Linked DNA regions of Brasilonema sennae CENA114. The protein of the gene in region 2 interacts with the protein of the main gene of each other region in a pairwise test. Links are inferred from orthologs where the notes say so. Each region holds a gene or a part of one and is shown on either strand. Other genes may lie near its edges. The genes, in order: secD and pheT.

Region 1 (16,240 bases), 240 kb from region 2 along the record:
TTCTTGTGCTACTTTTGACGTTACATTCGACTGCTTCAGCACCCGTTGTAATGTCGTTTTGACTATTGCCGGGTTCGCTGCAGTTAACTCACAAAAAATCTCCGTATCTACAATTGCATCCCTAGCAACCAGTTCCCATAAATAACGCAGTTGCGATGCTTTATTCAGCCATCCTCCCGGTTTTTCTAGAAACGTCATCACACCAACATAGCGATTTTTAATATTTACCCATTCACGGTCAGCAACAGGTACATTTGACTCCATCAATAATGTGGTGCTATGGATATTTTCTAATAGTAATTTGCTGCTAGATAAATCAGAATAAATTTCTTCCTGAAGTCCCTTTTCATTTAAAACTAATAGTTGGGGAATATCTATCGGTTCAGTACTATTAAATCGTCGCCAAGCTTCCTGCCATAAATCTTTCGCAGTCAAGGCTTTAATATCCAAACCCCATTTATTAGATAAAATCTGTTCCCAACGCCGAAATCCTTCAGTATAAGCATTAGAAATCAAAGTTTCTAATCGTTGGTTTTCTCTTTCTGCTGCTTCACCTTTAAATGATAACCACCAAGACTCAGCCCTTGCCAAAAACTTCTCAATCCAATCATCAGCAGCAGAAGCATCTGGTTCTACAGTATATGTTACATACACCCGCAGAAATTTTGGTTTTCGGATACCAGCGCGAGTCAGTTGTTGTGTTCTGGCTCTTTCAGAGGTCAGCAAGTACTGTATACTAGGCGATTGAGTTTTCTGTACAAGAGATGCAAGCTCTTGTTGGCGTTTGTTATCTGTAGAAAAAGACCCCAAATGAAAAGTCACTCTTTCTTCTGGTGGAAGGTCTTTTAAACCAGCTTCTATATTGTTACAAATTGTATCTATTTGCTCTGTTCTTAAAGTGGTATGAATGCCTCTGCATTCAAATCCAAAAACAAAGCAAAATCTATCTCTTTGGCTACCTTTGGTCAAAATGTAAGCACCAACATCTCTGCCATCAACTGCAATACGCAGCATGGTGGCAAGATTTAAAGCATCTTCAAAAGGTGTTAGTCTATTTTCTTGACCTGCGATGCCTACGCTTTGTTTTCCTATTTTTTCTTTCATAGTGGAATTCTAGAAAACTTTTATAACGAGCAGTACCTCTTGTCCAGGTCGGAACACCGATAAATTTGCTCAAAAATCGCCAACTTCTACCACCTGTTAGTATCCACCAAGTTGCTATTCCCCACCCTGCAATTAAAACTGTCCACAACCATTTTTGCCATTCATCTGAGAAGACACCTCCAAAGATGCCATTCACAATCATGTAGGAAACTAGAGCTATAATTGTCCAAGGAAAAATTTGGTCAGCAGGAATTGGTCCTAAGGAAGGTTGGGTTCCCAAAATTTGGTTGACAGGTCGAAATTCTCTATCTCGCTCATCAGCCATAACAAATTCCTGACTTAATTATTATTACCAACGATAAAGCTCGTCAACACATCAGCAACAGTCACAGCAATAACTACCAACAACGGTGTTCTGGCGACGACTTGCCAATCTTCGTCTTTGCGAACGGCGTTAATCACACCAATCAGAGCAACAGCAATGTAGAGTAAGTAAAGTGCTCTTAAAACATTAAACACCAAACTCACTGCGGCTGCAGCACCGGTTTGTTGAGAACCTTGGGTTAAATTGTTTTTGAAAAATGTTTCTGCTTTTCCGAAAAATTGAGCTGCTGCTGGATCACTAAAGTAGTCTATCCAAAAGAAACTGAGTATTGCTGAAAATACCAGAGTTTGAAGTAATATGAGCCAAGGTTTCGGTAGAGCGATCGCTTGTCCTATTTGCTGAATAAATGCTACTGCGATAGTGCCCACGAGCAAGCAAAGTAGCAGACTCGGGCTTTGAGAGCAAATCACACTTAAAAAGACAGCAAAAGCAAGCAACAAGGGCACAGATGCCAACACATGAGTGAATCGGTGTTTGAGTTGATACGGTACTTTTAGCTGAGTAGATCTTAGAGGCATGGACTAACTTTCCTAACTTCTTTAACACAAACCACTTGTAGATAGTAGTTCATCTATAACTCTTTGTTGATAATTTATCATTACAATTTCAGAAATACCTTAGTTTCGCCATTAATTATTGGACACCTGTTAATTGCAAGTGCTGTATTATACACTACACAAAAGCAACTGATCAATGGCTAATATAACACACTTAATAAAAATCTTGTGTTTATGGATACGAATTCGGCTTTTCAAACTAATATCAAACTCACAAATATAGTTTCAATACATAATAAAAAACTACCAAAAACTTTTCTCAATTCACAAGTTAATTCCTAAAATAATCTTTTTTATAATTCCCAATAATTCAAACCACTCCTATTAGGTTGATGATAATCAATCAGAAAATAAACTATTATTAACTAATGCATTACCTGGTCTTAACTTAGAAATTATACATTCTCGTATATGCTCATGTTGTGTGGATTTCGTTACTAAGCTTTTTTAAAGCAGATTTCGTATCCACTGGATATTTGTTTTTTTATCTAGGCGAAACCAATGAAACCTTCGCCTAGAATTTTGCTGGAAATGATTAGGTTTTTTTGTCATCAATTTGTCTTATAAGACAACTCCTATAAAGAGTGGAGATTACACTGAAAAGGAAAATTTTATGTCTAAGTTAAATCGCAGACAAGTACTTATATTCTTTGCTGGTGCTGCTGGTGCTGTACTGGCAGATCAAGTTTTAGGTGGTACTGTTGATGCAAAAGAAGTAAAATTCGCACCTCTAGGTTTTACACCTGTACGGTTACCACATCCTCTGCCAATTTACAAGCAACAGAAGAACTACTTACCCACAGGAATCGGACAGGGAAAAACTCTTGATGCATCTGGTGATCTGAAGTTAGCTAGCTACAACGTCGTTGATGACGTTGTGGTGGCTCCAGAGTATGAACGGTACGTGATTGTTAGTTGGGGCGATCGCGTCTTCCCAAACCCCGAAGAATATTTCGGCTACAACAACGACTACACCGGCTTTGTTCCTGTTGGCAGAGGTAAAGCAGGCGATGGCTATTTGTGGGTGAATCATGAATACGTCAGCTACCCAATTTCTGGTTTAGCACCAGAAACACCTACAAATCTCAGGGAAAATCCTGGTGTCTTTGCTCAGGTGATTGGGCGCGCTTTACCTACCACCAGAAATGCTGAAGTTGATGGAGAATTTTTATACAACATCGGCGGTTCTATTGTCCGCATTTCTCGCCGTGGCAATGCTAATGGTCGTTTCTATGTTGTTAAAGATCCCAAGAACCGTCGTGTTCATGGTCTTTCTGGCTTAGGAATCAACAAAGAACGTAAAGATGGCTATGAGAAAGTCACCTCTTGGGGAGGTTTGAGTTACCAACAAGGTGATGACAAGTATCTCATTGGAACTGGACCAGCTGCGAAGGAAGTTTTTGCTCTCAGTTCTGATGGACTGGGTGAAAAAATCATTGGTACAGGGTATAACTGTTCTGGTGGTACAACACCTTGGGGTACAATCCTGTCCGGAGAAGAAAACTTTCAAGGAAGTGAAGATTTTTTTGTTGGTGTTACAGAGTCAGTTAAACCTGATGGCACCCAAACAGGCTACACCAAAGGTACTGTTGGTGAAACCTTTGGTCTAGTTGGAGAAAAATACGGATGGATTGTAGAAGTTGCTCCTGACGATCCTAATTTCCGTCCACGTAAGCATACCTGGTTAGGTCGCTTCCGTCACGAAAACGTTGGTGTCCGTGCTGAAGCGGGAAACAAGTTAGTCGCCTACATGGGAGATGACAGACGCGGCGGACACACCTGGAAATTTGTCAGCAATGGTACAATCTCCTCACTGGAAGATAGAAGCAATAGCCAGTTGTGGGAAAATGGTACTCTGTACGTTGCTCGTTTCAATCCTAATGGTAGTGGCGAGTGGATTGCTTTAAACCTACAGACTCCCACCAATCCGATTGCGCCATCAGTGATATCTTCTGTAGAATACGACGCTTTAGGCTCAGCACAAAGAGATGGACTGCTGAAACTGCCTAGACGTAAAGACATTGCTGGGCAAACAACTGATGGTGGTGCTTTTAACTGCGATCGCAAAAACGAAACAACCACCCTAGCAGATTATCAAAACAAAAAGCTTTCCGACTTCTACACCAGCCAAGGTGCTATTCTTGTTGACGTCTTCTTAGCTGCTAACTTAGCTGGAGGAACCCCCACAGCACGTCCCGAAGATTTAGAAGTACATCCACGCACCAAAGAAGTCTTTATTGCTTACACCGACGGCGCACCTGGAAGCGACGGTTACCCTGATTCGCGCATCTTCCAAGTTGCTAAGTTAAGCGCTGCACCTAATGCGACTCAACAATCTGGGGGACTCTACAAGATTATTGAGAATACTCAAGACGGTACAGGTACAACCTTCCGGTGGGAGAGATTCGCCCAAGGTGGAGAAGCTGGTTCTGAGTTAGGCGCTGGTTTTGCCAATGTGGATAACCTCGTGATTGACGAACGGGGAAATGTCTGGGGTGTGACTGACATGTCCACCGATACCCACAACGGTTTTAGTCTTGGTGCAAATCCAACTGAAAACAAGATTGACCACTCTACAACTGGTAACGTTTCCACTTTTACCGGCGTCTTCGGTAATAACTGGTTTTTCTGCATACCGACCAGTGGTCCCAATGCTGGTCAAGTCATACCCTTTGCTCAAGGTCCAGTACGCTGTGAGATGACCGGACCAACCTTAGTCGGTGATACACTGTTTCTTTCCGTACAGCATCCCGGCGAAAACTCTCCAGTTAACGATGGTACACAACTCAGTCGCAGTATCGAACTATTGGATTTGACCGGTACGACCTTCGACCAGACACGCACGGTACCCCGTGGTAGTAGCTGGCCAAGCAATATTCCTGCTAGTGATGGTGGTAGCAATCAAGCAACAGGTTTACCACGTCCAGCAGTCATTGGCATTCACCGTAAAAATTCTAAGGGCAGATTTTTATAACTGTTAACATAAGCACTAACATAAGCATGGGAGATAACTCCCATGCTCATTAAAATATAACCAAACAGATTAAGAGTGTACTATCCCTGGTTTATCACCTTTCGACAATCTCGCCTCTGAAACTATTGGCAAACGCCAGCACTTCGTCCTTCTCTGGTTGATTGACCCCATTTTTATCAAGGGCTTGTGCTATCCCATTAACAAAAGCATCATATTCAGCGTTCGTCAGACCAATTCCACTATGGGAAAGCTTCATACTCCGCCCAGTATAAACAGCAGGACCACCAGCCGCTTGGGTGAATTGATCCACCAGCAACTGACGTAGTCGCTGTTTTGAGTTGGTGCTCAAGCCAATAAAGTATTTACCAATCAGTGGGTCATTGAATACGATTTGCGCGGTATCGTCAATGACTGCAGCGATCGCATTGTAGCCTCCTAGCCTCTTATAGAGAGACTTTTCTGGTGAACGTGAATCATAGGGAGGAGCTTTTGCTAAACGTGAATCATACTGAGCTACAGCCGCTTGCGCTGTTGATAGTTGTGCTGGCGGCGTTGTCGTGGAATAAGCTAAACTAGGGGTTAATTTGAAAACAGTCACAACCACGAGTGTGATACAAGCCAATGCCAACCAGAAAGCCTTTGTGAATAGGCTTTGTATTTTCATTATGAAAACTCCTCTCTTAAGTATGGAAAAGCATGATGCTTGGTAATTTTTTTCTTACACCAGAGAAAATCCTTAGTGTAATTGCTGAAATATTACTTGCTATAAATTAAACTATATGTGCCGTGCAGTTACTATGCGCAATTTGTAAAGATTGAATGATTTATTGTAAAGATTTCGTCATCCTTTCTTTGTATGCTAGAATATTTAACTTTTTATAAAAGTAACCTCCCTAAAGCGCACGCTGGAGGTATACGCAGCTTTTTTTAAGACTTACAAAGCAGCGTGCCTTGTAAGCTTGGTTTGTCGGATGCTCCCCAATCAACTCAGTATAAAGAATAAAGATCATCGCAGTGTTCGGGACAAAGTGCAGTGTGTAAACAATTTCAGGTTTTCTGTTTAACCTCAAACTGGGTGACAAACAGATGAACTTTCATCTGTACCTAGAAATTCAGTCTTTGAGGACTTTGTTGAAAACTGGTGAAATGGAAACTCTGGAACTAAGTCTAGTGTCTGTATGGTCAATGAAAAAGGTCATTATTGCTAAATTATGAATGAAAACTGGGTCTATCTAGGAGCAGGACTAGCAATAGGGATTGCTGTTCGTGGGTTATTTGCACAAACAAAGGTATCTTCTAGCTCATCGACAGTCTTGTCGCAAGATGAACAACACGCTACGCCAATACTCCAGCAGCAGATGAAGCAAACGCAGCTAGCGTATTATATGGCACGAGAAATAAGCCAGTTTAAGGCGGGGTTTTTGGCGCGAACTACTCATGTGTTGCGATCGCCCCTAAATGGTCTGATTGGCTTGCATCAGTTAATCTTATCTAATCTATGTGACAATCCAGAGGAAGAACGAGAATTTATCGCTCAAGCTCATGAGCGAGCGCTAAAGTTACTCAAGCTGATTGATGAAATTCTTAGCGTTGCCAGGGTCGAACATGGTACAAACAAATTACAAATTCAGCCTTTAAACTTATCCGAATTGTTGCAAGAAGTTCACGATTTGACTTATATGCTGGCTGAAAATCGCAATTTTCCCTTTCAAGTTCTACCGCCAAATCCAGAGACATATATACTGGCAGATCCCTACTGGCTGCGACAAGTATTAGTCACTTTAGTGGAAAGTTGCATTGCTCAAATGGAGGAAGGCAGCATCTGTATTTCTGCTCATGTTGGGCACACAAGTGATCACGTTCATCTTTGGTTGGATGTACCAACCCATGCAACTTCTCTAAATGAGCCGATAGATTTTATGACGTCGAAAAATAACTCACCTGAAGCTGACAAGAAAAATGATATTCTCTTGCCAGGAATGAAGCTTCTACTCAATCAAACTCTTTTGGAAGTCATGGGGGGAAAGTTAGAAGTAGTTCCCTCTCCCGCCCTTGAGGAACAAGCCTCGGATGTGACGAGGCTACAAGTCTCTATCCCCCTAGTGATTCCTGAAGTTGAACATCTACACTAAGAGAATTAAATTTAGGTTGGTTATATAAAACCATTGTGGTGGTAGAATTCTGTTGGAAACCAATCCTTTCGTAGAACCGCTGCTTGTGAGTTGTCATCAAATAGACACGCTCAACACGATTCATGCGCGGGTGGCTCAAAACAGTTTCCACCAACTTACTTCCCAGTCCAGTATCACGGTACTCTGGATGAATGGCAACATCCCAAATGGTAGCGCGATAAACACAATCAGAAGTTGCTCTAGCAAAGCCAATTAATCGTTCTCCATCCCAAACGGTAATCACAGGGTCGCTGTTTGCAATCGCTATGCCTAAATCTTCAATGCTGCGATTATTTGCCCAGAAAGCAGAAATGTTTAAGAGCTGTTGGATCTGATAAAGGTCGATTTTAGACTTGCGATCGCTAAATCGAATCTGATTGTGACTAGAGTTCATGGATGTTACCGAATCGTTGGAGTATATTCGCTACCTTTTTATCCGATTTTGTAAGATAGTGCTATACCTGTATCAATTGTAAGCTTAAAAAAAGTTAATATTTTCATTTAACTACAAACCCATTTCCAGAAAGGATGACTTGGTCCTTGCTGACGTATCCGGAAAACCTGTTGTTCTAAGCGTTCCTTTTCCTGCGGTGGTAGTCCGAATAAAATATTGCGACTTTGCCAAATTAGAACAGCAACGGTCATACCGAGACAAAAAAATAGACCAAGACTAGCCAATAAATGGTAGTACAGACCGTATCGCACAGCTACCCAGGTAAAGTATTGTCGCCACAGAACAATTTCGCCTCGTAAGCCCCATACACAAAAGGGCGCGATTGTCAACCATAAAAAGCCAACAAATAACCATCGGCTATAAACTTCTAATTGGTGTAGGTTTTGTACTTGTTTTGTCAAACACAAATCACTGTTGTCTTTGTACCAGTTAGTTTTTCGTTGTTCTTCTGGTTGATCCATAGGTGAATGTGAAATGAGAAGATAGTGCGGCAGAGTCACTCAATTCGGGAACAGGCAACAGCAAACATTTAACTCTTAACAGAAACTCGTCAAATCTCACTTTTGCAAGAGGTCAGTTATTTTTCTGATGCTGCTGCGTCAATCGATTCAGTTGTGCTTTGGCTGGGTGTTGATTTACCTGTACGTTCTCGCCACCAAATCAGAAGAGTACTGGCGATGAAGATACTAGAATAAGCCCCTGCAGCAAAGCCAGTAATCAGTGCCAAGGCAAAATTTTTCAGTGTTTCTCCCCCGAAAAAGAAGATAGCAAATAATGTCAATAACACAGTGAGAGTTGTGTTTATTGACCGTGCTAAAGTTTGATTAACTGCATCATCTACAATCTCGCCAATTGGGCGATTAGGACTTGTTTTGAGAGTTTCGCGAATGCGATCATAAATGACAACAGTGTCGTTAACGGAAAAACCTGTAATCGTCAGCAACGCCACAATAAAAAGGCTATCGACTTCCGTACGCAGTGTTAAACCTAGAATCGAAAAAATCCCTACTGTGATTAATATATCGTGAAATAGGGCGACGATCGCAAACACAGCGTAGTCCAACTGAAAGCGGACAGCCATGTAGATAGTGATGCCAACGAAGGAAACAAGCAGAGCAAGTAAACCAGTCCTTAACAGTTCTTGCCCAAGGGTAGGACCAACCGTGTTAATTTGGTTTTTTTGCGGATCGAAAGCGCCTATTTTTTCGCTGAGGGTATCTTGCAGTTGAGTACGTTGTTCAGGAGTTAAACTTTTTGTCCGAAGTGATACGCCGTTTTCTTTGCGTGTTTCCTTGTCGGTAACAACTTGGATACTGCTATCACCCAAACCTTGTGCTTGCGCCACTTCCCGCACAACATTGATATCTATTGGCTTGTCGCAGTTGTTGGGCTTGGTACAATCCCGTTCAAACTGCAACCGCGTACCACCAACAAAATCTAAGCCAGGACGTAGGGGAGAACCAATTTGTTGCCAAGAAATCACCATTGAGATGATACCAGCAAGAATAACGATGGCAGACGCAGTCCACCATAGCGATCGCGATTTGCTAATACTCAGTTTCATCTTGCCACCTCTGCCTTATTTGTCACTGGTGGTACGTTCGGACAGAAAAGTTCGTTTTTACGCAGCGCCGGGAAAGTTATTGCCAAAAACATGAATGTGCGACTACAAGTGACTGCTGTAAACATACTGACACCAACACCCAATGCCAAAGTCAGAGCAAAGCCTTTAACCAAACCAGACCCTAACCAGAACAATGCAGCACAGGCAATCCATGTTGTGACGTTACTATCTAAAATACTAGAAAACGCTCGGTAAAAACCAGATTCTACAGAACGATATAAAGATTTGCCTGCTCGCAACTCTTCTCGTGTACGTTCAAAGATGAGTACGTTAGCATCAACCGCCATACCAATGCTAAGAATAAAACCAGCAATTCCTGGCAATGTCAGGGTGACGCCTAACAAAGCAAAGCTTGCCCAAGTCAGGAGAGAATAAATCACAAGAGCTATATCCGCAATCAGTCCTGGTAGTCGATAGTAAACCACCATAAAGATTAATACTAAACTCAAACCACCAATTCCGGCATAAATGCTGCTTTGAATACTGTCTTTACCTAAGGTAGCTCCTACTGTACGATTTTCTACAATTTCCACAGGTACAGGTAGTGCACCACCGCGTAGCTGCACGCCTAAGTCATTGGCTTCTTGTGAAGTAAATCGACCTGTGATGACAGCAGATCCTCCACTAATACCAGATGCGGCAAATTCTGGACCGACGGTAGGAAAGCTAATCAGTTCGTTATCAAGAAAAATACCTATACTGCGTCCGGTACCAGCAAGTTGTTTTGTCAGTTCGGCAAATAGTTGACCACCTTGATCATCGAAGCGAATGGCTACATTCCAGTTATTGCTTTGGGTTGGTTCGCCATAAGCGTCTTTAAGGTACTTACCAATGAGTGGTGGATTTGTGCTTTCAAATAATTCAGCGATCGCTGAATTACTCTTTTTGAGATCTTGCTGATTTTTTTCAATTGCAGCTTTGTCGTTAGTCTTTCGTTGTTCTTCCTGCTTTGCTTTCAATTGTGTTTTTGATGCGTAAAATGTATTCAGTTGAATTTCTGTATTTGGCTTTTGCTTTTTGAACTCTAGCTGCGCCGTACCTCCCAGTACGCGTTCTGCTTGCTGTGGGTCGTTTACCCCTGGTAACTGTACTAAAACCTTGTCTTGACCTACAGTTTGGATCACTGGTTCCGAAACGCCTAAACCGTTAATCCGACCTTCTACGACTTTTTTAACAGCGTCTAATTCTCGCTCAGTTATCTGTGTAATTTCCGGTGTCGTTTTTACCTGAATTGTGAGCTGTGAGCCTCCCCGCAAGTCTAATCCCAGAGATAAAGGAATCGTAGCAATCGCCGCAATTGCGGCAATTACCAAAACTAAAATCAAAGCTAATAGCGATTGCTGTCTTTGCATACCCTTACTTGCTGCGACAAAGGCTATAATAGCGTTCTTTGGAAGAGTTGTGACCTATGAGTTGACAGTTTTGAGCGACAACTTTTACAAAGAATTAGGGTGAGGAACTGTTACTTGATTTATGTGCATATCTATGCATAATTGTGATCATACATAGATATGCGCGGCATATTCTGCCAACCCTTGCGGGTAATGTTTGCCTGGACAATGATTTGAGAGCTTGTTACGAAAACGACACTACAGCTAGAAACCTGTTTGCTGATGAGCCACTGCGTTGCGGTGAATCCAGCGCTGGCAAGAGTTGTGCCTTGCGGTGAATCCAGCGCTGCAGGCGGGTTTCCCGCCGTAGGCGACTGGTGAACCCGGAGGGAGCCAGTACTTGATGAGGGTTTCCCGACAAAGGTATCTGGTGAGACCAGCGCTGCAGGAGGGTCTCCCTCCGTAGGCGACTGGCGAACCCGAAGGGCGTCGGGTTAAGCGCGTTGTGGCAACTTCGGAGAGGTTTTCCCGACAGAGGCGACTGGTTCTCCCGTTGGGGGGTTCCCCCCGTTGAAGCATGTGGCGTTACTTAATCGTTCTCGACAGAGCTACAAGCTGGGGTTCACTTGTAGGTGTGTTGACTCAAAAATCGTAGACTTCTAGAGTCTTAGTCTGCACGCTCCGACTTTGTACAGATTTACCTAGGCGTATGCCAAGTTCTGCATAGGTTTTTCGGAGCGGGCGGATTGTTGATTGTTAGCCTTTCGCTGTTGATATTTTACATTATCAACCACTCACTTCTAACCACTCCCCAATTCCACCTCCTAAACGCGCAAAGCCACCATCTTTTCCACAGCTTCAACAATTTGTTCTGGTTGAACGATGGTTAATCTTTCTAAAGTTCCGTTGTAAGGCGTGGGAATATCTTGGGAAGAAAGTCGCAATACAGGTGCATCCAATTCATCAAATAAGCGTTCATTAATAGAGGCAGTTAATTCCGCTCCAATGCCTCCTGTTCTCATGCACTCTTCCACTATAATCACTCGATGTGTTTTTCTTACTGATGCACCAATCGTGTCAAAATCTAGCGGTTTAAGTGATATCAGGTCAATCACTTCTGGATCATAACCTTCTTTTTCCAATGTTTTGACCGCTTGCGTCACATGATGTCGCATGCGTGAGTAAGTCAGAATTGTGACATCTTTGCCAGAGCGTACAACTTCTGCTTTATCCAGAGGCAGCAGATATTCTTTTTCTGGTAAATCTTCTTTTAAGTTGTAAAGCAGAACGTGTTCAAAGAACAACACCGGGTTATCATCACGAATAGCTGATTTCAGCAATCCTTTGGCGTTGTAAGCTGTAGAACAAGCAACAATCTTTAACCCTGGTACAGCTTGGAAGTATGCTTCTAAGCGCTGGGAATGTTCTGCACCAAGCTGCTTGCCCACGCCTCCAGGACCACGAATCACCATTGGAATTTTAAAGTTACCACCAGAAGTATAACGCAGCATTCCGGCGTTATTGGATATTTGGTTGAAGGCAAGAAGCAAAAAACCCATGTTCATACCTTCAACAATTGGTCGCAACCCAGTCATTGCAGCCCCAACGGCTAAACCCATAAAGCTGTTTTCAGCGATTGGGGTATCTAGAAGCCGGAGATCGCCATATTTTTTATATAAGTCTTTGGTCACTTTGTAGGAACCGCCATAGTGTCCTACGTCTTCACCAAGAACAAATACAGTTGCATCGTGGGCCATTTCTTCATCAATGGCTTCCCGCAAAGCGTTGAAGAACAGTGTTTCTGCCATTAGACTTTTATATTGCGACTATTGTTCTAGAATCTTAACGCGCATCTGCTCCCTTAGATGGTGAGCGATGCTGCAAACCGCGACGCACGCACGCGAACGCACGAGTTGCTTGTCTTGCGTTTAAAATTATAGGCTATGTGGCAGCAAGTCCTTGAACAGTTAGCAGTGAACAGTAAACAGTGAAAACTGGTAAGTGATCACTGATTAATATCCAACTTCGTTGAAATGGAAACTCGGGGAATCAGTGACTTGATTAACCTGGGTTACCTGATTCACCGGAGGAGACGAATTAACCGAATTTTCTGGAAATCTTCTCGGTCTTCCTGGTTTACGCTTATGTCGTTGATTGATAGATTTTTCGCTAGCAGCAGCCAGTTCTTCTGGTGTGCATTTAAACAGCCGCAATGCATCTAAATATTTTTTGGGTGTCATGGTTGGTTCTGTGCGCCCTGCTTCCCAGTTACGCACACTCGTTTCACTAATTGCAAGCCTGAAGGCAACCTCTGCGCGGCTGAGTCCCGCACGCTCTCTCAGGACTTGCATATCCATAGCCAATGCTCCCTTTGAAAAACTATAGTACTTATTTATAAAATCAATTGACGTAATAAAGCCAACTGAGCATTATTTGTTAACTATATTATTTTATAATCTATTAGTTACGTATTTGGCAAACGGGCGATCGCCCTCACCCCCGCCAAAAGTTGCTCGTTGACAACGTTTGCCCTACTAATAGTGTAAATTTTTCTGTCGTCGAAAAAGTCTTGGCATTCAAATTTCTCTCCCAGCTAAAGGATAATCTCACACCCAGCCACAAAGACACCTAGATTAGCTCTTTGCCTTAGCAGTTTGGTGTGAGATTATCAAGCAAAGTTATCAAAACTTCACGTTGTAGCACTTGAGGCAAAACTCACCGCCTATCGCAACCACCGCGCTGCATCTTTGGCATGGTAAGTTAAAATCAAGTCTGCTCCAGCGCGTTTAAAGCCGATGAGAGTTTCCATCACCACACGCTGTTCATCAATCCAGCCATTTAAAGCTGCAGCTTTCACCATAGAATACTCACCAGAGACGTTATAAGCGGCAACAGGCAGGTTGCAAGCTTCCTTAACGCGCCAGATAACATCCATGTATGCCAAAGCTGGCTTCACCATGAGCATATCGGCACCTTCGGCAATATCCAGCTCAATTTCCTTTAGGGCTTCGCGAGAGTTACCGGGGTCCATTTGGTATGTGCGGCGATCGCCAAACTGTGGGGCAGAATCTGCAGCATCCCGAAATGGACCATAATAAGCCGAAGCATATTTAGCCGCATACGACAAAATCGGGGTATCATGAAATCCCGCTTCATCCAAAGCACTACGAATTGCTTGTACAAAACCATCCATCATTCCAGAAGGAGCAATGATGTCTGCCCCAGCTTGCGCTTGAGATACTGCTGTTTTCCCGAGTAAATCCAATGTTGGATCATTCAAAACTCGTCCGGTTAAATCACCCACTTGTAAATAACCGCAGTGTCCGTGATTTGTGTACTCACACAAACAAGTATCAGCAATCACAATCAAATCTGGTACTGCTTTTTTAACAGCAGTCGCTGCTTTTTGAACAATACCGCAATCATGCCATGCACCAGTGGCATCACCATCTTTATCTGCAGGAATACCAAACAAGATAATCGCAGGAATTCCTAAGTCATAAACTTCCTTTGCTTCTTCCACTATTTTGTCTATCGAAAGTTGATAGACTCCAGGCATCGATCTGACTTCATTGGCGATTCCTTCACCTGGTACAGCAAACACAGGGTAAATTAAATCATTGGTAGTTAAAACAGTTTCGCGTACCATGCGGCGTAGTTGTGGATGGGTACGCAGACGACGAGGGCGATGGGTAGGAAACATAAATTTTTGTGAACTTACTAATACAAAATGTACACAAAACAAAGCGTCACAAATAGTAGGATACAAACGCTTTGTAGTCAGAGATTCGGCAATTAGCGCTTAACTGTCACGCCATTTACCGAACTCGGGGCAAACCCCCGGTGGCTCCTCTACCCTACTGTTTGTAACGCTGTGGGGTAATTTTGTATTTTACAGCGATATCGTCAAACAAAAATCTTAAAAATTACCTCTATTTCTGTTTTTGGACGTAATTAAAATTTAATGGTGATGTGCGCGTAATTAGTCCAAAATTAAAGGCTGACTAGTGCCGCACTCGTCCCAAGGGGTGCGCAAGGAACGCGAAATTCGCAAGCAGAAGAAATGGACTAGATCCCGCTGCGCTAACAAAATTCAAAAAGCTTATGCTCTAGGCTTTTCATTGATTTTGTAGGTCCGGAGCGGTGAGACAGCGCGAATGACGGCTTTCCCGACAGAGGCGACTGCGTAAGCGCAAGCGCACGCCAAGGGCGTTCGCGCAGCGTCTCCGTAGGAGATACGCGTAGCGTCTGGTGCAGGAGATACCCGGAGGGCTTGGGTGCAGGGTATGGGTGCGCTCAATGCGCCGTCATGTACTAGTAGGGCGAGTAATCTTATCAATGACTAACGAGTGGCGGATGACAAAAAACTAAAAAACCCGGACAATGTAGGGATAGCGGAAGGGTTGATCTGGATCGGTAAGAACATGAAAAACCGCCCAAATTGTTAGTCCCCAATGGATGAGAAACCATAGACCTGCGAGTGGTAACAGCAAACCGAAGCTGACCCATATCAATGCTGTCACAATCGCTCCAAAAAGCCATACATTTAAATGAAAGTTAATGGATTCTTTAGCATTTTCCCTGACAACTGGGTCTTCAGACAAAAAGAGTATAGCTATGGGTAGACCGACAGACACAAAAGTAGCGCTCAAGAAAATTGCACCATGACTCAGTGCTGACAAAATCTTTCGCTTATCTGGATCGTACACTGTTTTTTTCTCCTTCAGTTTGACTTGGTTATTATATAACGACCACTAGACCTATCCAAAAATGGCTATGAAACCAATACCCCGCGCTCGCACTAAAAATCGATTTTTGGATCGGTCTACTACATAGGCGTTGTTGTCTTAAGATTAAAAGACTTACTAAAGTTGGAAAAAGTTAAGTTAAGTTAAGTTACAAGTAATCAAATAGCATTATGTCTACTGAACTTGAGTCAGAACTACACAAAGCAGTTGATAGCCGTCGCAACTTTGCAATTATTTCTCACCCAGATGCTGGGAAAACGACGCTGACAGAAAAGCTACTACTCTACGGAGGAGCAATTCATGAAGCTGGCGCAGTTAAGGCAAGACGGGCACAGCGTAAAGCAACCTCTGACTGGATGGCAATGGAACAGCAAAGAGGTATTTCGATTACCTCTACAGTATTGCAGTTTGACTATCAGGACTGTCAGATAAATTTGTTAGATACGCCGGGACACCAGGATTTTAGTGAAGATACCTATCGTACCTTGGCAGCGGCAGATAATGCTGTGATGCTTATTGACGTGGCGAAAGGTTTAGAACCCCAGACACGGAAGTTGTTTGAAGTGTGTAAGCTGCGCGGTATACCCATCTTCACGTTTGTGAATAAGTTGGATCGTCCAGGAAGGGAACCTTTGGAATTGTTGGACGAAATTGAGCAGGAATTGGGCCTGGTAACTTATGCTGTGAATTGGCCCATTGGCATGGGCGATCGGTTCAAAGGTGTGTACGATCGCAAAGAACAACAAATACACCTGTTTGAAAGAAGCGCCCACGGAAGTCGCGAAGCTGTCGATACAGTGGTTGACTTAGGCGATGCCAGAATAGAAGAACTTTTAGAACAAGATCTCTACTACCAACTCAAAAACGATATAGAACTTCTAGAAGGAGTGGG
Region 2 (16,359 bases):
GAAGTTTGGAAAGGTTCTTTAGATTGTGTTGCTTTTGAACAATCAGCCATCAAAGATAAATTACTGAATATAAAGAAACCTTGTTACGTCGTAAGAGTAGCAGGAAAAATTGGTGTCACCAACGAGGGTTATTCTTGTCCTACTGATAATGGGAAAACAGGACAAGTAGAATTGTTGATGACAACTCCACCCATGCCAACACATCATTTAGGAGACCCCAGTTTTCTTGCCTCTCATGGTGTAAAATATGCTTATACAACTGGTGCAATGGCTGGTGGTATTGCATCACAAGAGATGGTCATTGCACTAGGAAAAGAAAAAATATTGAGTTCTTTTGGTGCTGGTGGTTTAAGTCCAGACCGTCTTGAAGCAGCTATTAACTGTATTCAACAAGCTTTACCTGAAGGTCCCTACGCTTTTAATCTCATTCATAGTCCGAATGAACCTGCTATTGAACGTCGTGCTGTGGAGTTATACCTCAAATATGGGGTTAGAACCATAGAAGCCTCAGCATTTTTGGACTTGACTCCCAATATTGTTTATTACCGTGCGGCTGGGTTAGGCGTGAATGCAGCCAATCAAATTGAAATCAAAAACAAAGTCATTGCCAAAATTTCTCGTCGAGAAGTCGCCAGTAAATTTCTCCTACCTGCACCATTAAAAATTCTGAAAGAACTGGTTGAAAAAGGACTTATTACTGAGTTCCAAGCAAATCTTGCATCTCAACTTCCTGTTGCCGATGATATCACTGTGGAAGCCGATTCTGGAGGACATACAGATAATCGTCCTCTCGTTTGTCTTTTGCCTTCTATCTTGGCATTAAAAAATGAAATTCAGGAAAAATATCGCTACTCAACACCTATTAGAGTTGGAGTCGCCGGAGGAATTGGGACACCAGAATCAGCAATAGCCGGCTTTATGATGGGTGCTGCTTATGTCGTCACTGGTTCTGTTAATCAATCGTGTGTTGAAGCTGGAACTTCTGAACATACCAAGCAATTGTTAGCACAAGCAGAAATGGCTGACATGATGATGGCACCAGCCGCTGATATGTTTGAAATGGGAGTCAAACTTCAAGTTTTAAAAAGAGGAACTATGTTCCCTATGCGAGCGCAAAAACTGTATGAGATATACAGAAATTATAACTCACTTGAAGATATTCCTAATGAAGAAAGAGAGAAACTAGAGAAACAGATTTTTCGTAAGACTATTCCTCAAATTTGGGAAGAAACTGCAACTTATTTATCTCAAAGAAATCCAGAAAAACTTGCGAAAGCAATCAACAATCCCAAAATAAAAATGGCAGCAATTTTTCGCTGGTATTTAGGATTATCTTCTCGCTGGTCTAGTTCTGGAGAGAAGGGTCGAGAAGTCGATTATCAAATTTGGTGCGGTCCAGCAATGGGTAGCTTTAATGACTGGGTTCGTGGTTCTTATTTAGCTGAGCCAAAAAATCGCCGAGTGGTTGATGTTGCTCATCATATCATGACCGGGTCAGCATATTTATACCGCATTCAAAGTTTCAAACTTCAAGGACTGCAAATCTCAAATGATTACTGTCACTATCATCCAGTGAGTTCTACTGGCTTGTAAGCGGTACATAAAAGATTTTGAAAAATCGTAGACTATTTTCTTAGAGGTGTCTCAATAATGGCTTCAAAACAGTCTCATACAGCGGAAGAAATTCAAGCATGTTTGGTGTCTATTCTTGCTGAGGCACTGAAAATCGCACCTGATGAAATTAATGTTCAAGATTCATTAGAAAACTACGGTTTGAACTCAGCCCAAGCTATGCTTCTCATTACCCAAGCAGAAAAAATGCTGGGATTTGAAGTCTCTCCAATGCTGCTATGGCATTACCCAAATATTGAAGCACTTTCCGAGCGTTTAGCTGAAGAATCGCAAGATTTAGAGTCACAAGTTGATGACAAAGTGACCCCTCGAACAAATGTTTCTGTTTCCAAAACGACAACGGTAAATTTGCAGGCAGAAGCTGTTCTTGACTCGAACATTCGTCCCTCATTGAGTTATCAATTTACCACTGAACTAAATAATGTCTTCTTAACTGGAGGAACAGGCTTTTTAGGTGCTTTCCTAATTGATGAACTACTACGGACGACTGATGCAGATATCTACTGCTTAGTACGTGCTACGACTTCTGACGAAGGGAAGCAGAAGGTAAAGAAAAACTTGCAACAATATTTACTTTGGAATGAAGAGTTCAGCCCCAGAATTATCGCCATTCCCGGAGATTTATCTCAGCCACTCTTAGGGATGAGTACGGAAGGGTTTGAAATGCTGGCAGCTAATCTTGACGCTGTGTATCACAGTGCCGCCATGCTGAACTATGTGTATCCCTACTCAGCATTGAAGACTGCGAATGTTTTGGGAACGCAGGAAGTCATACGCTTGGCAAGTTCAATCAAAGCCAAACCTTTACATTACGTTTCTAGTGTTGCTGTTTTTGAATCACCTGCTTATGCTGGCAAAGTCGTTAAAGAACAGGATAAGTTTGACCATTGGGAAGGTATTTTTCTGGGTTACTCTCAGACGAAGTGGGTTGCGGAAAAGTTAGTCAAAATTGCTGGCGATCGCGGACTTCCCGTTACCATCCACAGACCACCACTCATATCAGGGCACAGTCAAACAGGTATATCTAACACCCATGACTTTACCAACTTAATGATCAAAGGTTGTCTTGAGATGGGATGTTTTCCAGACGTGGACTATATGCTGGATATGTCTCCTGTGGACTATGTGAGTCAGGCGATCGCCTATCTATCAAGACAGAAAGAATCCATAGGCAAAGCTTTCCACTTGCAACATCCTGAACCTATCTCTTTAAAGATGTTAGTTGAGTGGATGCACTCTTTTGGTTTTCCAATTGAATTGGTTCCTTACGATGAGTGGCAATCAATGTTAGTAAAAAATGTCACTTCTCAACAAAATCCTTTGTACACACTGCGACCATTCTTGCTTCAGAAGTGGTCTCAAGAAGGACTCACCATTCCAGATTTGTATCTGCAAGCGAAAAGACCAATTATTAGCTGCCAAGATACTCTTAAGGCACTAGCTGGAAGCTCTATTGTCTGTCCACCAATAGACTCTAGATTGTTTCTGACATACTCTTCTTACTTGATTTCGAGTGGTTTCTTGAACGTTGCATAAAACGACAAGATTCAAAGGGGTGTAAGCCAAGATAGGGGTATAGGGGTGTAGGGAAAATGCATTTATATTCCTATCCCTTTACACCCTTACACCCTCACACCCTTACACCCTTACCCCCCTAGCTTCTTTAATTGACAAGTTGGGTTAAGGCAGATGCAAAACCCAACAATTTTTTTTGCTTACACAAACAGGCAAAGACGCAAAGTTCTTCTGAGCGCCTTTGCATCTTTGCATTTTTACAGTGAACAGTGAGTCCAGCGCTGCAGGCGGGTTTCCAACGCCAGATACCTACGGAGGCAGACCCTCATCAAGTACTGGCTCCGCCGTAGGCGACTGGCGAACCCGATAGCCGTAAGGCGTGGCGTTAGCCATAGGGTGAACAGTTATCAGTTATCAAATTATTGTTCATTGATAACTGGTAACTGATAACTGGTTTAACAAAAACTATTTTAAAATTGTCAAATCTTGCTGTTAGCAATGCTGGCAACACTGCCATCTTGATTAAATGGCAATGTCTATGAACCGCGTATCAATATTGCCAGCACTTCAAATTCAAGCCATAACCTTCCACCGCAACAACCGCAACAGAATTGTTATCAGGTACAAGCTCTAGCAAGCTCCACTGTTGCTCTGTTTTTAGCAATGCTTGTCCTCCTGGAGTCAGAGAAACCTCTATTTGCTCTAGCTGAGCAATTCCTACTCCAGTTGCTTTTAAATATGCTTCTTTGCAAGTCCAGTAGCGGAAAAACACCTGTTGCATTTGATGGGGAGGAAGCCCAGACATCACTGCATATTCCCCAGGAGAAAAGTATCGTTTCGCAAGGGCCAGAACGTCGGAAATTGGGCGGACGTACTCTAGATCTACTCCGACCAGGCGATCGCAACTCACTGCACACAGAGCTAAGCCTTGCGAATGAGTTAAGTTAAACCATATTTTACTATCAGCAAATGTATCTGCTAACACTGGCTTGCCAGAGGATTCATAACAGAACTGCAACTCTTGCGGTTCTACACCCAAATAGCGACCCAATATCGTTCGCAGTATACCCCGACCAGCAATAAAACGTTGTCGATGCTGTTCTTTATAGAACCGTTTTGCCCGACAAACTTCGTCGCTGGAAAGGGTTGCTGTCAAATGTTGCAACTGTGTTTCTGGTCTGTCAAGGTCGATTCGCCAGACATGAATTTCATCCTGCAACAAAGTTAAATCTGCCGATGCAGGTAGCCACAAATGATTATTAACAGTCATTGAGTCACGCAGTAATAGTCAGCTAATGTCTGAATTAGATACTTAAATTTCGAGAGGACTGATAGCTAGCACCCGTATCGAACGCCCTCCGGGAACGCCCGTCGCTTGGCTGTCGGGAAACCCTACCAAGAGCGCTGGTCTCACCGGTGTGAACTATTATCCCTAACTCATTGTCCAGTAATTTACCACTCCTGCGACAAGATGTAGAGGAGGCAGTGGGTTGCGGTGAGACAGTGCCCTTCGGGTAAGCGCAAAGCGCACGCGATCGCGTTCGCAGTCGCCTAGGTCGGGAGACCCTCATCAAGCGCTGTCTCACCGTGCAGGGGGTTCCCTTCGTGCATGCAAACCGCTGTGATATGTGGATTTAGCCCAGTTTCCCCTCGTCTGGGTTTTCATCAGAAAACCCCAATCTCACACTCAAATTAAAGTCAAACGGTCTTGTCGCTTTTTTCAAGAGATACAAGAAAAAGTGCGTTGTCAAAATCAGTTTTGCTTTTTGACTTCCCGTTATTATATAGCTTTTAATGGTTGTCCTGATAGTTTTTTTGTAACCGATTTTTAATTTTTTAACTATATAATAAGTTCTTCTAACATCAAGACCGCCTCAGTTCACAATTGAACTGAGGCGGTCTAATTTCGAGAGGATATTACTATCTGCTTTTTCTGATTTGATTGATAATTACACCTGTTGCTGCACCTGTTGCTGCACTGCCAAAGGTACCTCTACCACCGTTAGTAATACCATTAGTGGCTGCACCGGCGGCTGCACCTACTCCAGCATCTTGAATGATGCTGCGTTGCTGCCTTTCTTTACGAGTGCCTCTAAGACCATTAGCACCATTGATAGCAGCACCAGTACCAGCACCATTAATGGCACCGTTGATCACGCTACGTCCTCTAATGATGCCTGAGACAGCGCCAACACCGGCTCCAATGGCTGTATCCTCAAGGATTTTATCATCAGCAGACGCAGGTTGAATTGGAACCAAACTGACACCAGCTAAACTTGCAGCCAATAGGCTGGGCATAAATGCGCGTTTCAAAATTTTGTTCATAGAATCTCCTTTTCAACTTATCAACCGATTAGAGAAAAGTTGAAGTTGTTCCAGTTTTTACCTTTTCTCTAGTCTAGACAATAAGAAACTTTTTCTCAATGAAAATGCTTTCATGATTACCGTACCTTTTATTCAAAAAGCCTGAATCCACTCTTGGACAGAATATTCAGTCCAGATGCCATTTTGCCAATACGGATCGGCTTCTACTAATTGGCGTACGATCGCTTCGTCTTCCGCTTCATAAATGCCAAAAACTTTAGTGACATCTGTCGTAGGACCAATAGTAACTAACACACCGGATTCTTTCTGTTTTGCTAGTCCATCTAGATGTGCTTGACGGTAAGGGGCGCGTTTTTCCAGAACGTCTTGGCAGTAAGTTCCCCACATGACATATTTAGGCATAATTTTACGAATTCAAAATCCAAAAAATCAAAGTTCAACAAAACACGAACAAACAAGAGCAAAAAATTTCTTTAGTTTTCACTCTTGTTTCTTGTGGCTTAACTCCTCAAAGTTACGCCAAATTTCTCCGCTAGGGCTTCGCGGACTTTATTATGTACTGGTTCAACTTCGCTATCGGTGAGGGTGCGATCGCTTACTCTATAAATCAAGCGAAATGCCAAACTCCGTTGTCCTTGGGGCACATGCTCCCCGCGATATTCATCAAACAATTCTACAGATTTCAGTAATTCTTTACCTGCTTTGGTGATGACTTTTTCAATTTCGGCAACACTCACCTTAACAGGCGCAAAGAAAGCAATATCTCGGTCTGCGGCTGGATAAGTGGAGTAAGGGTGGAATTGTGGTGTTAAGATTTCATCTTCATCTAGAGAATCCAAAAGCACATCTAAATCCAACTGGAACAGGTAGACTGAATCTGGTAAACCTTTTTCTTGCCGCAGTTGGGGATGCAATTGCCCAAACAGACCAAGCCTATTACCTCCTATCCATAGGGAAGCAGTGCGTCCTGGGTGCAAGCGGGAATCTCTGCAATCCGGTTGATATTCTACCTGCAAGCCAAACTGTTGAAACACATTTTCTAAAATACCTTTGGCTTCAAACCAAGTCATTGGTTGTTCGCGATCGCTTGTTGTCCATTTACTGGAGGAAATATCGCCTCCCATAATCCCAGCAATAACGTCTGTTTCTTGCAAACCTTCTTCTTGCCAGAAAATTCGTCCAATTTCAAAGCCGTTCAGCGAACCATTGCCCTGTTCCAGGTTGTATTGAAATGCATCAATTAATCCCGATATCAAGTCAGTTCGCAACGCCGAATATTCCACAAATAACGGATTTGCCAACACGATTTGTCTATCTTCCCCAGGTTTTACCAAGGAATAGTGGATTAATTCTGTCAATCCTTCTGCTCGCAATAGTGCTCGTAACTTGCGAATCAGTTCTTGTTCAAGAGGCAAATAACCTGCTTCTGCCTTGTCTGGCAAGGTATCGCAAAAGCGATCATAGCCGTAGAGACGAGCAATTTCTTCAATTAAGTCTATTTCCCGTTCTAAGTCGCGGTAACGATAGGGAGGTACGGAAACCATCCACTTGTTATCGGGTATGGAAGTGAGTTGACATCCCAATGCTGTGAGGATGCGTTCAACATCTGGGCTTTGGATTTCTCCTGTTTCCTCACCTAAATCAATTGGTCCGAGAACCTGGTTGACTCGATCCAAGCGTAATTCAATCGAACGCGACCAACTAGAGCGATCAGGACGAGAATCATTAATTTCTTGATGTATGATAACTCCTCCAGACAGTTCGCTAATCAGCGATAACGCACGACGAGTTGCGACTTCCAACTCAGCGCGGTTGACTCCCCGTTCGTATCTTCCAGAGGACTCACTTCTTAAACCGACACTGCGAGAAGAACGCCGAATTGCGACTGAATCAAATAGCGCTGCTTCTAAAACGAGGTTTTGAGTTCCATCATGCACTTCGGTTTCCTCGCCACCCATAACTCCTGCGATCGCAACAGGTTTATCATTAGCGGTGATCAGCAAATTTTGTGTAGATAGAGTGCGAGTTTGTCCATCGAGAGTTTTGAGAGTTTCCCCAGCGTTGGCGAAGCGGACACCAATCGCCAGATTCTCACTTCCAGCAACCGATTGTAAACGGTTACAGTCAAAAGCGTGTAGTGGCTGTCCCCATTCCAACATTACGTAGTTAGTAATATCTACAATATTATTGATGGGTCGCACTCCAGCAGCACGCAAGCGCTGTTGCAGCCACTCAGGTGATTGTGCAATTTTTACCTGGTCAATCACCGTGCCAATGTATGCTGGGCAAGCTTGTGTATCAGCGATTTTTAAAGTTAAATTAAACCCACCTTGAGAAATCGAAACTTCACCTGCTTGAGGAAGCGTTAGCTTTGCCCCTGTCAAGGCTGTGACTTCCCGCGCGATACCAACCATACATAAGGCATCTGCACGGTTAGCAGTCGCCGTGACATCTAAAATCACATCATCTAAACCTAACAGTGGACGTACATCGCTACCAAGTGCCAAGTTCTCTTGAGGAAAAATATGAATTCCGTCTACATCATTGGGCAAACCCAGTTCCTTGAGGGAACAAATCATCCCCTGTGATGGAACTCCTCGTAGTTTCGCGGGTTTAATTTTTAAATCTATGTTTGGTAAGTAGGTGCCTACAGTTGCTACGGGTACGTAAATATTTGCCCGGACATTGGAAGCACCACAAACGATATTTAAAGTTTCATCCGTACCGATATCGACTTGGCAAACACTTAATTTGTCGGCGTTGGGATGCGGTTGTCGTTCCAGCACTTTCCCCACAACAACGCCTGCTGCCCAAGTGCGGCGATCTTCAATATCTTCTACCTCAAACCCAGATAGTGTCAGCGTTTGTGCTAATTCTTCTGGGCTAAGTTTCAACTCCACTAGTTCTTGCAACCATTTCAGTGAGATACGCATGGTCTTGTGTTGCCTTGTCTGAAATCTAAGCTAAATTAATGCATAGACTATTCTAGAACTATTCCACGAAGTTCCTCACACATTTTGGAATTATGCACACAAAAGCTGCTTTACCTATTACTCTTTTAAACGGCAAGCAAACTTTGCCTATTATTGAAGCTTATTTTGAGTTTAATCATCTTAAACATCTCTATCGTCAGGGTTGGCTAAACCACGGTATTCAACCAAAGTCTTGTGAAAGTGTTGCAGAACACTCATTTTGTGTGGCATTATTAGCTTTATTTTTGGCTGATGAATATCACCTTGAATTAGACACAACTAAGGTCATTCGTATGGCTTTAATCCATGATTTAGGAGAAGTCTATGCTGGGGACTTTACTCCAAAAGATGCCATTGAAAAAAATCAGAAATATCAACTAGAAAAGCAGTCTATTCTTCAAGTACTGAATAAACTTCCTCATGGATTAGAGTGGATTGCTTTATGGGAGGAATACGAAAAGGGAGAATCTGCTGAATCACAGTTTGTCCATCAACTTGACCGATTAGAAATGGCTTTACAAGCTAGTGTATACGAACACTTGGAGCTAGCAAATTTATCAGTATTTTTTCAAAGTGCCAATCAAGCTTTGTCCGCACAGCAACTAAAATCTATATCTAGAGCACTAAAAGATTTAAGGGATTAAACTCAAATCAGCCAGCAAAATACGAAAAAATCTACACTAACTAATATACACACTAAATAATATTCTTAGCATTTTTTACATCCTAATTACTAGATTGTTTATTTAGTAATTAATAGCTGAATCCCTAAGCCAAATACGTAAACACAATTTTGAGTAAATCCGCACGAGTAAAAGGCTTAGTTAAATATCCAGAAGCTCCTACCAATCTAGCTTTTACACGGTCTACAAGTCCTTTATTTCCTGTCACCATAATGATGGGAGTTTTTTTGAACATTGAATTATTTCGGACGATTCGGCATAATTCATAACCATCCATTCCGTCCATATTCAAATCCAGTAATATTAAGTCTGGTTTGTACCTAATAACGGACATAACGGCTTTGAGTGGATCATTGATTGTCACGACAGAAAAATTTTCATCTTCTAAAAAGCGGCTAATTTCTTTAAGCATGGTGGGACTATCATCTACAGAAATAACTTTGTAGACTTTTCGTGGGGTGACAGTAGCGGAAGTTCCTGCTTCATGTTTAAGATTGTTATTATTAGATATTGTTGATTTCTGAATTTTTTCCTTATCCGGAGAAACTGGAGTTTTTCGCTGTTGAGTAACGGCATGACTTGCAGAAATAACAGAGTTATCCGAATATCTGGTGCGAGTTGATCCTACTTCCGAATCAACCAGTTTAGTTTGATCTGATTGCGTAACAGAACGAGAAACTGATATTACATCTGTAAAAGTTTTTGGTAATTTATCAAAGGGTGGATCTGGTTCATGTAATAGTATAGTGCCATTTAAAATATGAGGGTATAATGTTTTGGCTAGTTGGACTTCGTCTTGATTCATAATCACTGACAAATGTCGCAAACTAAAACCCTTCATCCACTCAGTTAACTGAGGGTCTATTCCTGATAATTTATTTGGACTATCTGTGGTTTTAATTAACAAATATGGACGTTGATAGGGAGAAGAAATTTGGGGTCCCAAGGAATGCCAATTCTGCAACTTTTGTTGGCAACGTTCCGCAATTTTTTCGGCATCAAGCTTGCAAATAGTTGGAACTCGACAATCAGAATCTTTTAATGTAAAAGTCGCTTCTTTGGTTAAAAGATATGACTCCAGCACTTCTTTTACCAATTCTTGGATCAGGACTGCTGCTTGTGTAGAATGTAAATAGCGTTCGCTCACTAACCAGCAAATAGCTTGATATTCTGGAGGTAATGGAGCAGGAATCAATTCATCTTGAGTATCACTGTCATGGATGATTGATTGACTTTTGGTGTCTGGTTCAAACATCAAACGTAATTGAACACGAACCTCACCGACAATGCTAGGAACATGATGGCTTAAGCGACGCAAATGACGTTCCAAGCGATCAAACGGTTCAACTGAATGAGTAGCATATGTTATTTTTCCTTGCTCTAGATATATTGACCAGGAAATAGAACTGCTAAACACTTGTAAACAAGTACTCTCAGAACAATTAGATAGATGTCTCAATAAGCTTAAAGGACGTAGTTTGGTAAATGTGCCAAAATTATTCATTTCTCTAGAGATTTTCTGTAAAAGGAGACCGATTGTTGGAATATTCGAGTGATCGGTAATAAATAATAGTATCTCTCTAACTTTGAGATTTATTTATACAGAAATTTTCTCGTCATTTGAGTTATATACATATATTACAAGCTAGAAAGGGATATTATAGCTTGTATATTACATGTTTTTGTAACATGACTAACAAAGTAAATTTTTCAAGTTTTTTAAACAAAAAACAACTGAGTATGAGTTCTATGCGAGTGGCTGGGGAGTCAGGTGTTGGATTTCCAACCAAAATTTGGAAAAAGTGGTTGCGCTCTCACTGGTTGAACATAGGGGTCTTTTTACAGTCCAGACAAAATGCGTCCAATTTTCCACTTATTCTACTCCCAGTTGTAGTTGCTGAATTTTGCATGATCCTTGTTTAATTTTAATTAGTTAATTAAGCTAACAGAGGAGTCGTGCTCTGAGTCATTTGATAAACTTCAATTAGTTATTTTCATCATTCATCCTACCTTTCTACATCGAATCTTTAAATTTCTACGTCAGCAAAGGTACTGAGATACTGTATCGTATACGTATTACGTATAAAACTCGTTTTTCTTGCACATAAGATTATGCTGACGAATTGTTGGCTCAGCTTTACTTCAATTCTGTCTGAGAGAAAATTCAACCAAAAATTTGTTATGAATTTAGCGGCGGAATTTTTGTTAAAGAAATAGTAAGCTATCTGAACCAAAAAAAATTAGATATGGTTTTGTCAGTGCTATAAACTATATACTTTGAGGAAAAGGAAAGCTAAGCTTTGGACTATAACATAACACGAAAAGTTATGCATGATACATTAAAACTTGATGAAGTAGTTGAGTTTGCTGAAAATCCAGAACCTCGTTGTCCTTGTGTACTACTTCTAGATACATCTGGCTCAATGCAAGGTGTAGCATTAGATTTATTAAATCAGGGTTTACAGAGTTTCAGGGAAGAATTAACAAAAAATGCTTTAGCGGCAAGGAGGGTTGAAGTAGCAATAGTTACTTTTGATAGTCATGTGAATGTAGTACAGGATTTTGTGACTGCTGACCAATTCAGTCCGCCGCTACTAACAGCACAGGGACTGACGAGTATGGGTATTGGAATTCATAAAACCTTGGACATGATTCAAGAACGAAAAGCTCAATATCGCGCCAATGGTATTGCTTACTATCGTCCTTGGGTATTTATGATTACTGACGGTGAGCCACAAGGCGAGTCTGAAGATGTTGTAGAGCAAGCAGCGCGGCGTCTAAAAGAAGATGAATCAAGGAAACGTGTAGCATTCTTTACTGTTGGTGTAGACAATGCTAATATGACGCGGCTAAGTCAAATAGCTGTACGTACACCCTTAAAACTCCAAGGACTCAATTTTGTTGAAATGTTTGTTTGGCTATCAGCCAGTATGTCAGCGGTTTCTCATTCCAAAGTAGACGAACAAGTGGCACTACCACCTATTGGTTGGGGTTCTGTTTAGTAGAAGATGTGACAAAATGCTCAAAAAAGAGCACTAACCAAAGATCATCTATGAACACTTCTAAACAAAGACCTCATTGGCGGGTAGTAGCTGCATCGGTATGTGGAACAAGTCATTTGAAGAACAAACAATTGTGTCAGGATGCTCACCATTGGCAGATTTTGCCAGATAATATCTTAGTGGTTGCGGCAGCGGATGGAGCAGGTAGTGCAAGCATGGGTAAGGTGGGAGCAATGATTGCTGTGGAAACAGCGATAGAAAACATCTCTATCAAAGAATTTTCTCGACGAACATTAGTCGATGATAATGCTGCGCGCTCACTTTTGACCGAGGCAATAATTGCTGCCAAGAAAGCTGTCGAAGAAGAAGCCGTCGCTTCCCAGAAGCAGTCCTTCGATTTGGCAAGTACGCTGATTATTGCGTTGGCAACACCAGAATTTGTGGCAGTGGCACAAATCGGGGATGGTGTGGCAGTGGTGAGAGATTTTCAGGATAACCTGATCGCGCTGACCATGCCTGACAGTGGTGAATATATCAACGAAACAGTTTTTTTGACCTCACCGACAGCCCTAGATGCTGTGCAACTAAGATTATGGCGTCAGGCAGTAGCCAATGTTGGTATCCTCACAGATGGACTACAAATGCTTGCCATGAATATGGCAGTGGGAGTTCCTCATAAACCATTCTTCCTTCCACTATTTGACTTCGCAGCGAATGCTGATGACAAAACAGTGGCAAGAGAGCAGTTAGTGAGGTTTTTGCGTTCCGAGCGAATCACGCAACGTACAGATGATGACTTGACACTCATAATTGCTGCTTTGAGTGATTAATAAACAGGTGTGCGAATTCGTTTGTGTGGAAGTGTATAAACTCATAGGGTATCTATAAAAATATATCATGCAGGTACTACGTTGTTTTCCCAACCAACAAATCAGTAATGTCAGCCTGACCGTCAGTTTAGGACGAGGCGGTGAGGCCTGCATATACACAGTACCAACAGATGCTGGTTTAGTGGCGAAGGTTTACCACAAACCAACACCTGCCCAAGCCCGCAAACTGGAGGTCATGCTTGCCCACCCGCCAGACAACCCAACCGCCAGTTTGGGGCATATTTCAATTGCTTGGCCGATTGAATTGTTGCGCTCGTCGGATCCAAGCCGTGAGGTGATAGGCTTTTTGATGCCGCGCATTCAGGGAATGCGTCCAATCATCGACTTTTACAATCCTAGAACTCGCCGCCAGCAGTGTCCTTTGTTCAACTATCAGTATTTAATCCGCACTGCTCGCAATCTCGCTTCGGCTTTTTTTGCGTTACACGATCGCGGATACTGTGTTGGCGATGTAAATGAATCCAATATCCTGGTTAGTGATATGGCATTGGTGACAATAGTAGACACCGATTCATTCCAGGTAAAAGATCCAGAAAATGGAATCATTTATCGCTGTCACGTAGGGAAAGCAGAATTTACCCCACCAGAACTTCACAACAAAACCTTTGCTCAGTGCGATCGCAATTTCAGTCATGACTTGTTTGGGTTAGCGGTACTGATCTTTCAACTTTTAATGGAAGGGACACACCCATTTTCCGGGATTTATCAAGGAGCAGGTGAACCTCCACCATATGAAGGACGCATTGTAGCGGGACATTTTACCTACAGTCAAAAGCGTAGCGTCCCTTACGTTCCAACACCCATCGCACCTCGTTGGGATATTCTTCCTCCGGGCTTACAGGAACTATTTATACGTTGTTTTGAGGATGGTCACAACAACCCGCAGATACGCCCCAATGCTCAAACCTGGCTCACAGCACTCGCTGATGCAGAAAACTCGCTCATCAGCTGCACTGTTAACCCCCAGCATCGCTATAGTAACCACTTGGACAAATGTCCTTGGTGCGAACGTACATTGCGATTAGGTGGACGTGATCCATTCCCATCTTTAAAGGCGATCGCAAATAAAGAACATTTACAACCGCGAGTACCAAAGAAAAAACGCCAAACTCAAGTTCCTCGTACGCCACAACCAACCAGTCCATTCACTAACACTAATTATCGTAGTTCTGTCTTTACCCAAAAAATTCCTTACTATAAACCTCAGAAAAAGCAGAATGTATACCCTGTTGTTTTCTGCTTGCTTGGTCTTGTTGGTGCCTTGGGGTATTTGGATTTAATGGTAAAATTCACAAATCGCCCCTTTCTTGTTGAAAATTCTTACGCTCGGCAAAATTTGATTTCTTTGCAACAAAAGAAAACGCACAACAATCAAAATTTTGCTGATTACTACAAGCAGGGCCATGCTTCATACAAAGTCAAAGATTACCAACAAGCAATTGAAAATTTCACTCAAGCAATACAAAAAGATCCAAAATATGCAAAAGCTTATGTAAACCGTGGCAATGCTCACTACAACCTCAAAGAGTATGAAGCGGCACTTGCAGACTACACTCAAGCAATTGGAATCAATCCCACGGAAACAAAAGCGTATGTCAATCGAGGAAATTCCCGCCATATGCTTGCTGAATATAGCAGCGATCCAGACAAAGAGTATAATCTAGCAATTGCAGACTATAACAATGCCCTGCGTCTTAATCCGAAGGAAGTAGAAGCATACATCAGACGAGGTGTTGTTCGTTCACAAGTTGCTAAATACAGTGGCGATTCTCAAAATGAGTATAAAAAAGCAATTGCTGACTTCAATCAGGCACTTGGTTTGAATTCCTCAAAAGCCGAAGCTTTCTTTCAGCGAGGTTTGGTACGTTATCAAGTAGCACAATATAGCAGTGATTTTGAGCAAGAATATAAACAGGCAATTGCTGACTTTGATCAGGCATTAAATATCAATCCCAAACTGTCAAAAGTCTATTTAAAACGAGGTGTTGTCCGCTACGAACTTGCACAATATGGAGGTGGCAAATCTAGTCAGTATAATAAGCAAGCAGTTGATGATTTGCAAAAGGCTGCTAAAATATCTTTGGAACAAGAGGATATGGATAATTACCAACAAGCATTAAGCAGCATCTGTGTTGTTGTTGAAAATAAATGCGATACTTTTTTGCAAACCACCACGAATACATCCTCAAAAAGCAACTAAGTACGGAACTACCCCACCAAGATTCTGATCTGAGGAAACCTCGGATCAGATCTGTCTAAAAATTCAAAGTATCGTCCTGAGTCTTGCCTAGGTTTGCGCCAACATGCGTTGTTAGTATTGATTATTTTGTGTGTTCGCAATTCTGTAAGAAGTTATTTTTTACTATTATCAAAGAGTAAGACTTGGTTATTTTCTCTGTCTTATCTTGCATTTTTGAAACCTTATTTAGTCCTCTTATCTGTAGATTTAAGATAGTTACAAAGCTTTTTCATTTTTTCATACTTAAGATAGATTTGTTTATATTGTCTTCATACTTAAGTGTAAATTTACGGCTAAATTATATACTGAGAAAATTAAAAAATAAATTTTTCTCTACTTAGCGCATGAAAAGTTGATAGCTCATCTACCTAAAAACCTAGAGATAAGTTTATGAAAGCAGTAATTCTGGCTGGAGGTCTTGGTACACGTATCAGTGAAGAAACGAGCATCAAACCTAAACCTATGGTGGAAATTGGTGGTAAGCCTGTATTATGGCATATTATGAAAATTTATTCCACCTACGGCATTAATGATTTTATTATCTGCTGTGGTTACAAAGGTTACGTCATAAAGGAGTATTTTGCCAACTACTTCCTACATATGTCAGACGTAACCTTTGACATGCGATTTAACCAGATGAACGTGCATGCAGGTAAAGCAGAACCCTGGCGTGTCACCTTAGTAGATACAGGTGACAATACAATGACAGGTGGACGGTTGAAGCGAGTCAGAGAGCATATTGGGAATGAAACTTTTTGCTTCACCTACGGTGATGGTGTCAGTGATGTCAATGTTGAAGAATTAATTCATTTTCACAAAAAACAAAATAATTTAGCAACAATGACAGCAGTTCAACCACCCGGACGTTTTGGTGCTATTGTCCTAGGACAAGAACAAACAAAAATTACTAGTTTCCGGGAAAAGCCAGAAGGAGATGGAGCCTGGATTAATGGTGGTTATTTTGTCTTAGAGCCAGAAGTCATCAATTTCGTTAACGATGATTCTACTGTTTGGGAGCAGACACCATTAGAAAAGCTGGCAGAAATGGAACAGCTATCTGCTTACAAGCATACTGGCTTTTGGCAACCAATGGATACTTTA

What was found.
Region 1: the proteins of pheT (region 2) and secD interact in binary tests that used the Escherichia coli proteins (3 or more experiments, as listed by UniProt). The link is inferred for Brasilonema sennae CENA114 from one-to-one orthologs.

What each region holds. Positions count from the first base shown.
Region 1 is NZ_CP030118.1:1,858,313-1,874,552, forward strand. The notes cover bases 8,414-11,316. They hold secD (protein translocase subunit SecD), read right to left. Parts: upstream 10,622-11,316; coding sequence 9,206-10,621; downstream 8,414-9,205. Other genes in these bases: secF (protein translocase subunit SecF), read right to left, coding at 8,414-9,209; DP114_RS07880 (hypothetical protein), read right to left, coding at 10,865-11,179. Outside these bases: DP114_RS07830 (hypothetical protein), read right to left, coding at 1-1,104; DP114_RS07835 (hypothetical protein), read right to left, coding at 1,052-1,429; DP114_RS07840 (hypothetical protein), read right to left, coding at 1,444-2,007; DP114_RS07845 (PhoX family protein), read left to right, coding at 2,660-5,020; DP114_RS07850 (group I truncated hemoglobin), read right to left, coding at 5,115-5,684; DP114_RS07855 (sensor histidine kinase), read left to right, coding at 6,232-7,152; DP114_RS07860 (GNAT family N-acetyltransferase), read right to left, coding at 7,112-7,585; DP114_RS07865 (hypothetical protein), read right to left, coding at 7,693-8,106; more of secF, read right to left, coding at 8,223-8,413; DP114_RS07885 (alpha-ketoacid dehydrogenase subunit beta), read right to left, coding at 11,425-12,408; DP114_RS07890 (helix-turn-helix domain-containing protein), read right to left, coding at 12,613-12,957; hemB (porphobilinogen synthase), read right to left, coding at 13,323-14,303; DP114_RS07900 (DUF4870 domain-containing protein), read right to left, coding at 14,968-15,309; prfC (peptide chain release factor 3), read left to right, coding at 15,519-16,240. UniProt on the Escherichia coli protein: Part of the Sec protein translocase complex. Interacts with the SecYEG preprotein conducting channel. SecDF uses the proton motive force (PMF) to complete protein translocation after the ATP-dependent function of SecA.
Region 2 is NZ_CP030118.1:2,098,953-2,115,311, forward strand. What follows is about bases 5,690-8,711. They hold pheT (phenylalanine--tRNA ligase subunit beta), read right to left. Parts: upstream 8,406-8,711; coding sequence 5,973-8,405; downstream 5,690-5,972. Other genes in these bases: DP114_RS08920 (YciI family protein), read right to left, coding at 5,690-5,874; DP114_RS08930 (HD domain-containing protein), read left to right, coding at 8,498-8,711. Also shown: DP114_RS08900 (PfaD family polyunsaturated fatty acid/polyketide biosynthesis protein), read left to right, coding at 1-1,593; DP114_RS08905 (thioester reductase domain-containing protein), read left to right, coding at 1,651-3,168; 4'-phosphopantetheinyl transferase HetI, read right to left, coding at 3,698-4,417; DP114_RS08915 (hypothetical protein), read right to left, coding at 5,068-5,472; more of DP114_RS08920, read right to left, coding at 5,605-5,689; more of DP114_RS08930, read left to right, coding at 8,712-9,088; DP114_RS08935 (response regulator), read right to left, coding at 9,213-10,631; DP114_RS08940 (vWA domain-containing protein), read left to right, coding at 11,455-12,129; DP114_RS08945 (PP2C family serine/threonine-protein phosphatase), read left to right, coding at 12,180-12,959; DP114_RS08950 (tetratricopeptide repeat protein), read left to right, coding at 13,027-15,219; rfbF (glucose-1-phosphate cytidylyltransferase), read left to right, coding at 15,649-16,359.